Regions from separate parts of the Aeribacillus sp. FSL K6-2848 genome, predicted to be linked through region 2. Evidence: a T-box and tRNA genes for the amino acid it is inferred to sense, from the RefSeq annotation. Region 2 holds a T-box; the other holds one or more tRNA genes.

Region 1 (7,522 bases), 3.1 Mb from region 2:
GTCATAGTATACGTTTACGGGCACATCTGTAATTGTAGCTGTTTCGGTTGTGGATGGCGACCGAAATATATTGTATTTTTCTTCATTATTCGAAGCAGGCGATTCTATATTCACTGAAGCATATAGCATGAGCGCTAGCAACAATGCAATGATGCGCATAAACCAGTTGCTATTCATTAATTTATCCATTCTTTTTCACCCTCCATTGCCAGCGGCTAGAGGAAGCAGCTTTCGTACGGTTAAACTCAGCCAAGAGCATCTCCTTTAACGTTTCTGGAGTTAAATGTCTATGCAGCTCACCATCCTTGGCAATCGATATACCGCCTGTTTCTTCAGAAACAATGATAGTTATACTATCGGTTACTTCACTAATTCCCACTGCAGCGCGATGGCGTGTGCCCAGCTCCTTCGATATAAACGGGCTTTCGGAAAGCGGCAAATAACAGGCAGCAGCGGACACTTGATCTTTTTGTATAATAACTGCACCATCATGTAAAGGGGTATTGGGGATAAAAATATTAATTAATAGTTCAGCAGAAATATGGGCATTTAGCGGTATACCGGTCTCAACATAATCCTCCATTCCTATTTTTCGTTCAATCGAAATGAGAGCACCGATTCTCCTTTTCGCCATATACTCAACAGCTTTTGCTATTGCTTCGGTCATGTTTGTTTGCCCATCATCTTCCTGGCTAGCTGCCCTTGCAAATAGACGCCCCCTTCCTAATTGCTCAAGGGCTCTGCGAAACTCCGGCTGGAAAATAATGATGATAGCCAAAAAACCCCAAATCAACACTTGGTCCATTAACCATTGCAAAGTATTCAAGCCTAAATATTGGCTTAACACTCTAACGATAATGATTACGATAATTCCTTTTAAAAGCTGAACAGCTTTCGTTCCACGAATCACCATAATCAATTTATAGATAACGAACCAAACGAGGAGAATATCAATGACATCTATGAGGTAATGCAAAAGAGAAAAATCCCCTAAGGTCATATTGTTTTCCTCCAATAGTTCATCAAATCGCGATTGATCTATTCTAATCAAACTTCTAGGTTTGAAAATCTCTCTAATCAAAATTCCACTTTATTATATCATAACTTTTCCTAAATGCACTTAAACATAAAAATAGACCATCCTACTAAAGATGGCCTATTGTTTAAAAACCTCTGACAGAGTCGATTTTACTTCATACCACAGCCACTCAAACAATTCGTTTATTTCCTCAACCTCTCCGGTAACTTGACCGGCAGAAGCCAAATATTGGTCTCCGTTAATCACCGTTACATTTCCTTCAACTTTTCCTTCTATTTTAATATCACCGTTTTTAACAGTAATATCACCTTTCACCGTTTCTCCTTCAGGCACAATAACAGTACGGTTGTCAACAACCAAATTATCATACTTTGTTACGCTGAATTGGCTTTCTTCATAAGAAGCAAATAAACTTCCAGTCATTAGAATAACAAATAGTGCAGCGGCTGAAAAGAAAGGATGATTTCGGAACCAGCGTCTAGTTGAGACCGTACGCTTTTCTTTTGGCAGTTTTTCTAACACCTTTTGCGTAAAATCTGCCGGTGCTTCAACATGTGAGATACTCTTGACAAACGCTACAGCTTTTTCCAATTCTTGATAATGTGCCTTGCAATCCTCACAAGATTGCAAGTGTTTTTTTAACTCACGGCCTTCATCCTCATGCAAATCCCCGTCCAAATACTTATGGATCATCTCCACTACATGCTTAGGACATTTCATCTTACTCACCCCAATCACAAATGCCTTAATTGTTTGCGTAAAGCCTCCCGTCCCCGGTGTATTCTTGTTTTAACTGTTCCGACTGGAAGTTCCAATATCTCTGCGATTTCTTGCAAGGATAGCTCCTCAATATATCTCAATACGATGACTGATCGATATTTATCCGGCAGTTTTAAAATTTCTTTTTGAATCGTTTCTTGCAGTTCAATTGCTTCAACTTCTTTTTCAGGCATTGCAATATCAGATGATACTTGGGAGTACATTGTTAAGCCATCAGTCCCCGCAACTTCTGCATCTAAATAATAGTCCGGCTTCTTTTTCCGAATACGATCAATCGATAAATTGGTTGCAATCCGATAAATCCATGTAGAAAATTTTTTGTTCATATCAAATGAATGGATGTTCATATACACTCTTATAAATGCTTCCTGTGCTATGTCCTCAGCTTCATGGACGTTTCCCAGCATTCTATAACAAAGTTGAAAAATTTTATCTTTATATAATTCAACAACTTCTGCAAATGCATTTTGGTCGCCTTTTTTAATTTGTTTGATCTTTTTATTTATAAATTCTTCCATTTTTCTACCTCCGCAGTTGCGGGTACATCATGATACGAATTCGTTCCCCAAAGGTTTCATTTTTTTATAAATCTATTCTAGCAAATTTTAGGAATTTATGTTTTCATCTGCAAGAAAAATTTTTTCCTTTTGTAGCAAAAACCTTTCACATTCCCATTTCTGGGCTTTTTATAAAGAAACGTCCAACTTGTCATAATGAAAAATGACATTACAAATTTTTTTCAGAGGGGTTGCACCTAACGCCGCGTTAGGTATTATGATCACAATAGGTTTATAAAGATAAGTGTTTTGGGGGCGATGTTAAAGTGAAGGAAGAGACTTACTTTACGATTGGCGAATTTTCTAAAAAGACGGGAACAACAATCCGAACATTGCATTATTATGATCAAATTGGACTGCTCAAACCGAAAAAAAATCCTCGTTCTGGACACCGATTATACTCTGCTCATGATGTATTGACACTTCAAAAAATAGTCAGTCTTAAATTTTTAGGATACAGTTTAGAACAAATCAAAGAGTTAATTAATGAAACCAACTTCGATTTAAACTTAAAGGAAACTTTACAGTTCCAAAAAGAAGCGCTTGAAGAACGAAAGGAACATATTGAAGAAGTGCTCAAAGCCATTAAACGAATTCTCACGATTTTAGAAGAAGAAAAAGAAGTGGATAGCAATGTTTTAATGAGTCTTATTCAGAGCATACAAACAGAAAAAGAACAGCGCAAATGGTTAGAACATTATACGTCAAAAGAAGTAGCTGAAAAGCTTTTTGATCAGCCTGAAGAGGTAATGATCTCCCTTGACAAAGAATACATCCAATTATCCCAAGAAACAAAAAGATTGGCAGGAAGACCTGTCGATGATCCTGAGGTAGAAGCGTTAGTCGAAAAATATATGAAAACAATATTAGAATTTATCGGAAAAGAATTAATTAGTGTTATCGGGAATTTAGATGAAGCTGAAATTAAAACTATTGAAAATAAATTGGCATCTCCATTTACACAGGAGGAAGAGGAGTGGCTTCAGCAAGTGATGGAACATTATGCGATGAAAGCTGGGCTTCTCCAAGATGAAAATATTGACCGACTTTAGCAAATAAAAAAACTTCACCTCCCCTTTTCCAATTGGGGAGGTCATTTTTTATCTTTGAATTACAGGATGATGGATATTCATTCAGCTCCCATTTTCCCGAAACCTTCCCCAAATTTTATCGAGTGAAGTGTTCCGCCGGAAGCCCAATTATCTCTTTCATATTCATCGAAAACTACTGTAACCCATTCTTCTTTCACGTTTAGTATTTGCGCTGCTGCTTTTGTTATTGCCTCAGTAAACTGCTGTTTCTGTTCTGCGGTTCTTCCTTTAGCCAGCCTTACGTTGATAAAAGGCATCGAATCACAACTCCTTTAAGCCGTTTGAATTTATAAATGGTGTCGAAATTTATTCGTCCTCATCCGGATCTGTGCTATTTCAAAAAATGAAACAAGACAGAAGTTTGTCGATATACTTCGTCACAACACCCGTAAAAACCTTTGCTGGGCAGTCATTGTATGCAAAATGTTTTACACAAATCATCCTCTACAGCAACAATCTTCTGGAAAAGAGACTAATTTTTAAAATCAACAAAAAATCATTTAGGTCATGGTTCCATTTAGGAACAACCGCATTACCAATACTAAAAGGAAAAATACAATTCGACTTCAATGGTATATCCAAATTTAAAAGGCTGTTATGGGACTAAAAAGGAGAATGCTCCTACATATCATTATTTTGAGATTCAAAAGCGAGGATTAGATATAATCGAAGGATTAGTAACATTTCAAATAAAAAAATCCTGACAATTTCTTGTCAGGAATTAAGTTCATCTTATTTTATAAAGTTTTCCCTATTGAATTTAAAAGCGGAAGACGGGACTCGAACCCGCGACCCCCACCTTGGCAAGGTGGTGTTCTACCACTGAACTACTTCCGCACAAATGGTGAGCCATGGAGGATTCGAACCTCCGACCCTCTGATTAAAAGTCAGATGCTCTACCGACTGAGCTAATGGCTCTTAAAGTCTTCTAATCCATTTTAAAATTTGTCAGATGTCCCTTCCTCTTCCTGATTTTTCGAGGATACTGGATGCGTCGGGACAAATCGCTGCTTATTCGACGAGGCTTTGCCCTTTGTAAAATCTAGTTAAATCTTACTTTCTATCTAACATTTTTACAAAAAAAAGAACAGACATGAACTGTCTTTTTATAATAAATGGCTGGGCTAGCTGGATTCGAACCAGCGCATCACGGAGTCAAAGTCCGTTGCCTTACCGCTTGGCTATAGCCCAATATCACCATTCATCTCTTGACTAATTATATTGTACCAATAAAAAAATCACTTTATACAACATTTTGTTGTTTAATGTGATTTCAATGTTTCATAACATTCTTCGGCATGGTGGAGGGGGACGGATTCGAACCGCCGAACCCTAAGGGAGCGGATTTACAGTCCGCCGCGTTTAGCCACTTCGCTACCCCTCCGATTATTAAAAATGCCGGCGAGAGGAATCGAACCCCCAACCTACTGATTACAAGTCAGTTGCTCTACCAATTGAGCTACACCGGCGCAATAAATACTTTAAATCACACTCAGTTTTTACCTTTGTTTAAATTGTTATGCCAGCCTCATTAAACTTGTTTAAGAAAAGCTTGTTTAGTACATGGTGGAGGATGACGGGATCGAACCGCCGACCCCTTGCTTGTAAGGCAAGTGCTCTCCCAGCTGAGCTAATCCTCCATGGTGACCCGTACGGGATTCGAACCCGTGTTACCGCCGTGAAAGGGCGGTGTCTTAACCACTTGACCAACGGGCCAATAACATCATTAGCAAAAAGACAAATTAAATTATATATAACAATTTACTTTTTGTCAATTATAAAATCATTTTTCCTTCACAAGTTTTTTATTAAGCAATCGACGAGTATTAGTATAGAGGAAAAATGGTTTATTGTCAATATGAAGATTGAGCCAAGCATTTGCAGGAGGGATTCCATAATAAACGCATACAAATGATAAAGATAACCCCAAAGTAATTCCTAGTCCTACTTAATCTCTTCAATGCTTGATGGATAAGTGTTTTCACTTTATTTTTTAGGTACATGGTACGGGTCACGTGTGGCTTCGTTTATTGTTCTCGTGATCTTTTCGATGTATTGTTTGAATGGGCTTCTTGAGATTTTTTCCATCTTTCTACTTGTCCAATAAGCGTTTTGATGACTAACTTTTTCTAATGCTGCCACCAAGGCCGTCATCATCGCACCGGTACCTTGATCCACCCAGTTCCGCCCATTTTCAAATGTTTCGCAAACACACTCATCGTTCTTTCTGTACTCCCCATTGGACGCATTCCGGTCATGTCTATTCCTTTTTCTCTCAGCTATTTCTGGATTTGCTATAAAAAACCTCCTTATATCTATTCTTGAGGAGATTATCTCATAATCTTACAGAGTCTAGAAGATTGGCTAAATTTGACGCTTACTTTTAAGGGAAAACGTTCCAAAAAAGGTTAAAATTATAAAAAATCAGAAACAATTCTGAGAGATCTGACGTTTTAATAAGTAGAAAGTCCTTCACAAGAAGTTATGTCTGATATTTCGAATTATCCAATGTTTTTCTTAAGGCAACGGGCGTGAAGAGAGGTGTAAAAAGGTGCGTTATGAAAAAATACGTGTACTATTGATTGAGAAAGACAAAGATGAGTTGTTAAAAATTTGCTCTATCGTTAAAAATGAGACCGACATAGAAATAGTAAGAGTCACGTGCGAGCTGAAATGTTTAAGTGATTTTATTAACCGTTTACATGTGAACATTGTACTAATGAATATCGGATTAGTAAAAGATACAGAAAAAGTCAAAGTAATAAAATCTGTTACTGAAAAAACAAAAGCACAGCTGATTATTTTAAATGATCAGATTGACAATCGATTGATTTTTGAAGCTTTTATTGCCGGGGCAATCTGTTACATAGACAAATCCTATAATCATATTCCAAATGTAATACGCTTAGCGTATCAAAAATGGTCACTTAAAAGTGCTTATGTTGAATCTGTTATCCGTAAGGAGTTTTGTCGCTTAAGACAACTAGAGATCCACTATATGAAGGAGAGATTAACACAAACAGAACAAAAAATATTAAAGCTGATCGCTGAAGGCTATAAGCAAAAACAAATAGCAGAAATATTAATGGTAGAAATTAATACAATAAAAAAGCACATTACTAATATTTTGAAAAAGACGGGGGAAAAAAGAAGCAAAGAAGCAGCCCGAAAGGCCCGGGAATGGGGGTTAATTTAAAAGGTGGCAAGAAAATTTGGGACTTTTTTCAAATGTGGCTTCTACTCTAATCACCGTTCTGTATTGTTAGAAAATGTGAACTGTAAAAACAGGTAGCTAGCACCTTACTCGAAGGATTCTCGCGGGAATTCAGGAATTTTAATGCGGAAAAACGAGGAGGGTTTTATTTGAAAAAAATGGTTAAAAATTGCTTTAACTTCTATTCTAGCTGTAGGAGCATTAGTGCCTGTTGCATCAGCTGCTAACTACAAATTTCATTTTGATGTGACAACAAACTTTTTAACTGGACGTGCTTATACTAACTATGCATGGAAATTTACAGATAAAGAGAATCCAGTTGTTAAGATTACTAGTATAGATTCGAATTGGACAGCAGGAGTAAGAATGGAAAATTCGGAAGGTGCGAAAAGAAGTAGTAATCTTTATACTAAAAAGGCTGGTAATTACACATTAACAAATAATGGAGCTAAGGCCAGTTATAAGTACCGTTTGAAAATCTGGAAAGAAAAAGGAGGTAAATTTGACCGCTTTACGATGAAAGGGAAATGGAACCCAGATACGTATTAACTTAACTCTTTCAATTTCGATTCCGTAGCATATCGCATTTCTGCAATGTAGAAATGCGATATGCTTTTAAAGTAGTTTTGATAGTTATCAATCAGAAAGCGAGTGAAAGATAATGCTCTTACTGGAATTAAAAAGGGGTTTATTGAATAAGCGCATGTTAGTTTCCTGTATGTTTGCTCTTGTATTACCTGAATCCGTGATGAATTGAAATCGACTTTGATTTTGTTGTAATTTTGATGGATTGATAATCCATAAAACCCTTTTTATGCTTATGACCTATGTCATCTCTATT
Region 2 (7,522 bases):
TGAATGGGTGGATCGGAGAGACGGACTTCTTTTGCATTATACTTCCGGATCAACAGGAAAACCGAAAGGCGTTCTCCATGTCCATAATGCGATGATTCAGCATTATCAAACAGCAAAATGGGTTCTTGACTTGAAGGAAGAAGATATTTATTGGTGTACGGCAGACCCTGGATGGGTGACCGGAACAGTTTACGGTATTTTTGGTCCGTGGCTCCTAGGTGTTACAAATGTTATTGTTGGAGGCAGATTCAGCCCTGATTATTGGTATGAAACAATCGAAAAATACGGTGTCACTGTCTGGTACAGCGCTCCAACAGCGTTTCGGATGCTGATGAGTGCAGGAGACGAATTGGTGAAAAAATATAATTTAAGCTCTCTGCGCCATATTTTAAGTGTCGGAGAACCTTTAAATCCTGAAGTTATTCGCTGGGGAATGAAAGTATTTAATAAGCGCATTCATGATACTTGGTGGATGACGGAAACAGGCGGGCATCTTATTTGCAACTATCCGTGTATGGATATACGGCCTGGATCAATGGGCAAGCCGATCCCCGGCGTAAAAGCAGCAATTATTGACGATCATGGAAATGAATTGCCTCCAAACCGAATGGGGAATCTAGCAATTAAAAAAGGCTGGCCTTCCATGATGCAAGCAATTTGGAATAATCCTGAAAAATATGAATCTTATTTTATCGGCGACTGGTATGTATCTGGAGACTCCGCTTATATGGATGAAGATGGATATTTTTGGTTCCAGGGACGGGTTGATGACGTCATTATGACTTCCGGCGAACGGGTCGGACCGTTCGAAGTAGAAAGCAAGCTTGTTGAACATCCTGCCGTAGCGGAAGCTGGAGTTATCGGCAAGCCGGACCCTGTTCGAGGAGAAATTATTAAAGCGTTCGTTGCATTGCGCAGCGGCTATGAAGCATCAGAAGATTTGAAAGAGGATATTCGCCAGTTTGTTAAAAAAGGGCTGGCAGCACATGCAGCGCCACGGGAAATAGAATTTTGCGAAAAACTGCCGAAAACTCGAAGCGGGAAAATTATGCGCCGCGTGTTGAAAGCATGGGAGCTTAACTTGCCAACAGGTGACTTGTCGACGTTGGAAGATTAAAAATAATAGAAGCCGTAAGTCTAGTAAATAGGCTTGCGGCTTTGTTATGTGCGCCCGGCATGTACATGAACTATAGGGTGTAAGTCCCGAACCCCGAAGACAGAAGTAGAGGTTAGCCAAGAGCAAGGGTGTCCGTGGTGACGCGGAATCTGAAGGAAGCTGGAGGCAAAACACCGGTCCGAGGAACACGAACCTCATATAAGGCTAGGTATGATTGAGTGAGTTTGCATAACAAAACAAAGCTCTTTCTGTCGAAGGTCATATCGAGTAAATGAGGCGGATAGATGGTGTGAAAGTGCATGTACTTACCCGGGGAGGTCTGGCGGATATGTGAAGTACTCTTCATAACCTACTTAGTGATAAGTAGCTGAACCGTCAGAAGTCAGCAGAGGTCATAGTATTAGTTGGTCTAGAACAACTAAGAAGGACCGAACAATTAAGAGAGAATAGCCCTTGGCATTCAGTGAGTCATGATGAACACAGAAAACGTAGTACCTCACTTGAGGGAGGAAGCGGTGAATCCCGTGGGAGACCCCTTGGAGGGAGGAGTGACCACTGGCATAAAGAGAACAGCTATTCACGGAAGTTATAAAGACTTGCGTCAATTATCTTAATTGAACCGCCGTATACGGAACCGTACGTACGGTGGTGTGAGAGGACGGGAGTTAATCGCTCCCTCCTACTCGATTGGCATTAATAATAGATTGATAAAATAAACGCTAAAATTGGAAATAGGAGAGAAGCTTATGGAATCATCCCTTTTATTGAAAGAATTGCGAACGAAAGAGGAAATTTTAGAAGGATTTTCAGTGATGAAACATTTGCGGACTCATCTTGATGAACAATCATTTCTTGAATTGGTGCTTGAAGCTAAACAAAAGAAAGGATATCAATTAGTTGCTCTTTACGATCATAATAAAATGGTTGCCATCATCGGATTTATGCCAATGATCACTTTATACTACGGGCGTTTCATTTGGGTTTGTGATTTAGTGACATTGCCTGAAGAACGATCAAAAGGATACGGTGAAAAGCTTTTAACGTATGTTCATCAATATGCTGTAGAAAATGGCTATAATATTGTTTCTTTATCTTCCGGCTTGCAGCGCGTTGACGCACACCGCTTCTATGAAGAAAAAATGCGATACAATAAAGTAAGCTATGTTTTCTTAAAAAAGCTGCCGTCACACTAGCCAGTAAAAGATAAAAAGGACCACGTGCGGTCCTTTTTAAATATTTATTGGGTGAAAGCAAGTTTTGCTGGGCTGTTTTTTCTGTTTCGTCTACTTTATTGATCGTTTAATGCATCTTTTCCATTCGCCTATTGTCTTGCATTTGCCGTCTGCTTCGGTTTTTGCTGCGGCTCTGTTTTTCCAGATTGCGCCGTTTTTACAATGGCTGAAGGAGGAGACGCTTTTCCTGCCACATCAACTGCAACGACGTAATAGGAGGCAGGAGATTTTCCGACTGAGATGCTTAAGTTATTTTTTGCAGGTATACTGGCAATTTTTTTGAAACTATTTGAATTAGATGGAGCTGCATAAACCCTGTACCCGATAACATCATATTCACCGCTTTTGCTCCAGGATAATGTTGTTCCGCTAAGCTTTACAGCGGGCACTTTAGAAGGAGCTTTGCCATTATCCTGAAGAACCCTATTGCCGGTCAACGTCAAAGCCTCTAAATTAGCTCCGCTAGGAAGAAGTTTAGTCAATTGGGACACGTCTGAAATCCCAAGATTATTCAATACTTCTTTTTTCAGCAGAGGCCCTTCCTGGACGAATTCAGCCGGTGCATTTGCCGGCACTTGATAGGCTACGTTGTCTACTAAAACAAATTTGCCGTACGCCAAGCTTTTATCCACTTTATTCGGCAGAAATTTAGCGTTATACAAGTCAGTTTGAACGAGTCCAGCTTTCTTACATAATTCAGAAGGCAGATCCCCAGAGAGGGCGCAATACGATCTTGAAACAATTCCTTTAGGCATTTTAAAGGAAGTGTTAGGATCTATTAAGTCAGGTTTGACGCTGTATGCGGCGTTCATTAATTTTGCCCAAAGCAATATATTTCTATTGCTGTAGGTCAAACCTTTGTAGGTCGTTTCCAGCCTTTTCGGCGTGTCATAACCGATCCATGTGCCGAAGGATACATTAGGATTTACAGCAACAAACCATGCATCCCGATAATCCTGCCCAGTTCCTGTTTTTCCAGCCCAATCAGATTGAAATGATAGATACCTTTTTAAAGAGGAAGCCGTTCCGCTTTGAATGACATCCCGCATCATATCAATCATTAAATAGGCTGTTTGAGGGGAAAAGACCTTCTCTTTCTTGCTGTTATGTTGATATATAACTTTTCCGTCTTGTGTTTCAATTTTTTCAATCATGTAGGCGTCGACAAATTCACCGTTATTGGCAAATGTTGCGAAGGCGTTTACGTTTTCCTCCACGGTTACTCCGTAAGTCATTGCCCCAAGAGCGAGGGAGAATGAACTGTAATCTTCTTGAGCAAGTGAACTAAATCCCATTTTTTCTAAATAGGATACCGGATTTTGCGAAATAATTTTTGCATAGGTTTTTACCGCCGGAATGTTATATGAATGTTTCAATGCTGTTCGAATACTTGTTAATCCGTGATAGCCGCCTCCATAGTTTTTCGGCTGATATTTCCCGATTGAAAATGGAAGATCTGCCACAACAGTTCCCGGCTGGACGATGCCCATTTCCATCGCGGGTGCATAGACAGCGAGCGGTTTCATTGTTGAACCGTTTGGTCTTAATGCTCTTGTAGCATGGTTTGTCTGCTCCCTGTTATGATCACGGCCGCCAACAAAGGAGATTATTTTTCCAGTTTTGTTTTCGATTAAAACAGCGCCGACTTCAACCGGTTCCTCGATGGTTACGGTCTTGCCTGTTTCAGGATCTTTTTTCTTTTCAAGCTTTGGACTTCCGTAATACTCGTAGTTTTTGACAACCTCTTGCATTTTGTCATAAATTTTCTTGTTAATGGTCGTATGAATGTTGTAGCCGTTTTGTCTCATGTCTTGATCGGCCAGCGCCATGTATCGATTAAACAGCTCTTTATTATTTTTTCGGAGATCCTCCAGCTTGTGACCGTCTTTTTTCGCCAGCTGCTCAGCCAGTATATCCTTCACTCTTTTTTCAACTTCGTATATAATCCAAGGATATTGCTCAATATCAGGTTTTTTCTTTTTGGCTAAATGAGCCTTTAAATCAAACTTAAGTGCTTCTTCATATTCTTTTTTTGTAATATATCCTTCTGCAAACATTTTTCTTAGGACGGTTTTCATTCGGTTTATACCAGGCTGTAAATCTTCTTTTACTTCTCCGTCCTTTGTGAACGGTGTATAAGCAAAAGGATTTTGAGGGAGACCAGCGATAAAAGCTGCCTGCGGTATCGATAAGTCTTTCGCATCTATGCCAAAAATCCCCTGCGCCGCAGCCTGCACGCCTGCAATGTTTCTTCCGGAGCTGTTTCGTCCAAATGATGATACATTTAAATAGGCTTCTAATATTTGATCTTTCGTAAAATATTTTTCTAATCTCAATGCTAGCAGGATTTCTTTTGCTTTTCTTTCAAATGACACTTCGTTGGTCAATATTTGGTTTTTAATTAATTGCTGTGTGAGGGTGCTTCCGCCGGTTCTGACAGAAGAGTTTGAGAACTCCTGGAAAATCGCCCGCATGATCGCCTTTGGGACAATCCCTTTATGCTCGTAAAAATATTCGTCCTCCACTGCAACAATTGCATGTTTTAAATGCTCGGAAATTTGATCAATTTTGATTTTTTCACGTTCAAGATCTGTGCGAATTTTCCCTAAATAGACATTGTCTGCAAAGTACACTTTCGTTGTTTCAGAATAATCGTAAATGTCTTTTTCCAATTCTTTTTCGGAACGGATCGGCTCATCTTTTACAAGCGATGCAAAATAACCAGCTCCTAATCCTCCGATAAAGGAGAAGCCTATTAAACCGATAACCAATAGTAAAAGAAATAAGTTCCATGTTACGTTATAGGCAATGACCATTTTTTGCTGGTGCTTATGATAAAAGGAGCTTACCTTCCTAAAAAATTCGTACCATTTCTCCATTTTTCATCATCCCTCTACAAAATCTAGTTTATTATAGCATATTTTTTTCTCCGGTTGACGCCCTCTGTTCTAATCTTAGTTGACAAAGGATGTCAATTATGCTAAAAATGTTTATTAATGAAAAAAATACTTGAGCGTTGATTGGAGAAAGTAGCAGGCATTTCCCTGTTTCAGAGAGCTGATGGCCGGTGCGAATCAGCACATAAATGCTTTGTGAATTACCTCCATGAGCATTCTTTGTGAAAGTGAAGTAGCAAAGGACGGTTTTTAGCCGTTATCAGAATGAGTGAAGAACATGCAAATGTTCTTAAGCAGGGTGGTACCGCGTAATTATACGTCCCTTCATGAAGGGGCGTTTTTTATTTGGATAAAATTTGAAAAGGAGTGGGTTTGATGAATGCTTTGCTAGAAGATTTAAAATATCGCGGACTCATTAATCAAGTAACGGATGAAGAAGGGTTAGATAAATTGTTGTCAGAGGAACAGGTGAAGCTGTACTGCGGTTTTGACCCGACGGCAGACAGCCTTCATATCGGGCATTTGCTGCCGATTTTAACGTTAAAAAGATTTCAAGAGGCAGGTCATCAACCGATTGCTCTTGTTGGCGGCGCAACAGGCTTGATCGGCGATCCAAGCGGAAAAAAACAGGAAAGAACATTAAATGAAAAAGAAACGGTGAAGCAGTGGTCAGAACGCATTAAGGAACAGCTTTCCCGTTTTTTGGATTTTGAAAAAGAAGGGAATCCGGCCATTTTGGCCAACAACTACGATTGGATCGGGCCATTGGATGTCATCACATTTTTGCGCGATATCGGCAAAAGCTTTGGCATAAACTATATGCTGGCGAAAGAAACCGTGCAGTCAAGAATTGAAACGGGCATTTCCTTTACGGAATTCAGCTACATGATTTTGCAATCGTACGATTTTTTAAAGCTGTACCAAACCTATGATTGCCGCTTGCAAATCGGCGGAAGCGACCAATGGGGAAATATTACGTCAGGACTTGAACTAATTCGAAAAACGGAAGAAAATGCGAAAGCATACGGTCTTACACTCCAGCTCGTCACGAAAGCCGACGGCACAAAATTCGGCAAAACGGAAGGAGGAGCCATCTGGCTCGATAAAGAAAAAACATCGCCTTACGAATTTTATCAATTTTGGATCAATACCGATGACCGGGATGTCATCAAATATTTAAAATATTTTACTTTCTTATCAAAAGAAGAAATTGAACAATTGGCAGAAGAAGTGAAAAATGCTCCTGAAAAACGGTCTGCGCAAAAAGCGTTAGCGGAAGAAGTGACAAAACTTGTCCATGGCGAAGAAGCACTCAAACAGGCAGTCAAAATTTCCGAAGCGCTGTTCAGCGGCAATATAAAAGCTTTAACAGCAGAAGAAATAAAACAAGGCTTTAAAGATGTGCCTTCGTATGAAACGACCGAAAATGAAATCGGATTAGTCGATTTATTGGTTCAGGCGAAAATTTCTCCATCGAAACGGCAGGCAAGAGAAGACATCGGAAACGGTGCGATTTACATTAACGGCGAACGGGTGCAGGAGCTTGATTATATTGTGTCTGAAAAAGACACCATCGAAGGTCAATTTGCTGTGATCCGCCGGGGCAAAAAGAAATATTTCTTAATTCATTTCAAATAATCATAAGCCTCTGCTCACACTTTCAGGGGCCTATTAAAATCAATTGGAAAATATACGGGCGAGTGATTCTAAACGACCACCGCTCATACCCGTATTCTATTAAATAGGTCAAAAGCATCCCCCCTTCAATTGAATGGATTAATTTATTCATTGAAGGGGGGTTTTTCGTACAAAAGAAGCGAAATTTGTCGAAAAATACAGAATTTTGTATGTCAAAAAATGTACCTAAATCTAGCTTTTATAAAGTACAATCAATTTAACAAATTATTGAAAAGGAGGAATTATATGAAAATTAGTCGTTTAAAAATGGTTGATATGGGCAATTGTGAATCTGTTATTTTTCTCATCCGTTCCTTTAGACGTTTTCGCAGAAACCATTCATTCTAAAGACAACAACTCTACTGAAAGTCATTTACCGTCAAAAGTCCCGACCCCTAAAATTAACCTTAAACGAGGGGAAATCATTGAGGAACGGACAGAGAATACAAAAGTTTTTTACAATGGTGATGGCACATTTACCAAAAAGATTTATTTTGAGCCGATCCATATAAGGAAAAAGAAGGGGAAGCCATTTGAGGAAATTTCTCTAAATCTAAAATCGATCAGTAGCATTGCATTAAGTTAATTTTAATTTGTCA

What was found. The T-box of region 2 lies ahead of tyrS (tyrosine--tRNA ligase). A T-box ahead of a tRNA ligase gene usually reads a tRNA of that ligase, here a tRNA-Tyr.
Region 1: it encodes a tRNA-Tyr, which carries the amino acid that the T-box ahead of tyrS (tyrosine--tRNA ligase) is inferred to sense. The anticodon was not compared.

The regions. Positions count from the first base shown of each region.
Region 1 covers NZ_JBBOQQ010000001.1:197,356-204,877, reverse strand. The annotation lists gene NSS70_RS01165 (CdaR family protein) at 1-189, opposite strand, end outside; gene cdaA (diadenylate cyclase CdaA) at 182-1,000, opposite strand; gene NSS70_RS01155 (anti-sigma factor family protein) at 1,157-1,759, opposite strand; gene sigW (RNA polymerase sigma factor SigW) at 1,774-2,337, opposite strand; gene NSS70_RS01145 (MerR family transcriptional regulator) at 2,643-3,428, shown strand; gene NSS70_RS01140 (tautomerase family protein) at 3,506-3,724, opposite strand; tRNA gene NSS70_RS01135 (tRNA-Gly) at 4,233-4,304, opposite strand; tRNA gene NSS70_RS01130 (tRNA-Lys) at 4,310-4,385, opposite strand; tRNA gene NSS70_RS01125 (tRNA-Gln) at 4,584-4,658, opposite strand; tRNA gene NSS70_RS01120 (tRNA-Tyr) at 4,767-4,851, opposite strand; tRNA gene NSS70_RS01115 (tRNA-Thr) at 4,864-4,936, opposite strand; tRNA gene NSS70_RS01110 (tRNA-Val) at 5,032-5,107, opposite strand; tRNA gene NSS70_RS01105 (tRNA-Glu) at 5,109-5,183, opposite strand; gene NSS70_RS01100 (hypothetical protein) at 5,454-5,645, opposite strand; gene NSS70_RS20700 (hypothetical protein) at 5,621-5,707, opposite strand; gene NSS70_RS01090 (response regulator transcription factor) at 6,019-6,663, shown strand; gene NSS70_RS01085 (hypothetical protein) at 6,886-7,230, shown strand.
Region 2 covers NZ_JBBOQQ010000001.1:3,276,082-3,283,603, reverse strand. The annotation lists gene acsA (acetate--CoA ligase) at 1-1,117, shown strand, start outside; gene NSS70_RS15830 (GNAT family N-acetyltransferase) at 1,864-2,310, shown strand; gene NSS70_RS15825 (transglycosylase domain-containing protein) at 2,439-5,228, opposite strand; T-box leader at 5,357-5,573, shown strand; gene tyrS (tyrosine--tRNA ligase) at 5,622-6,884, shown strand.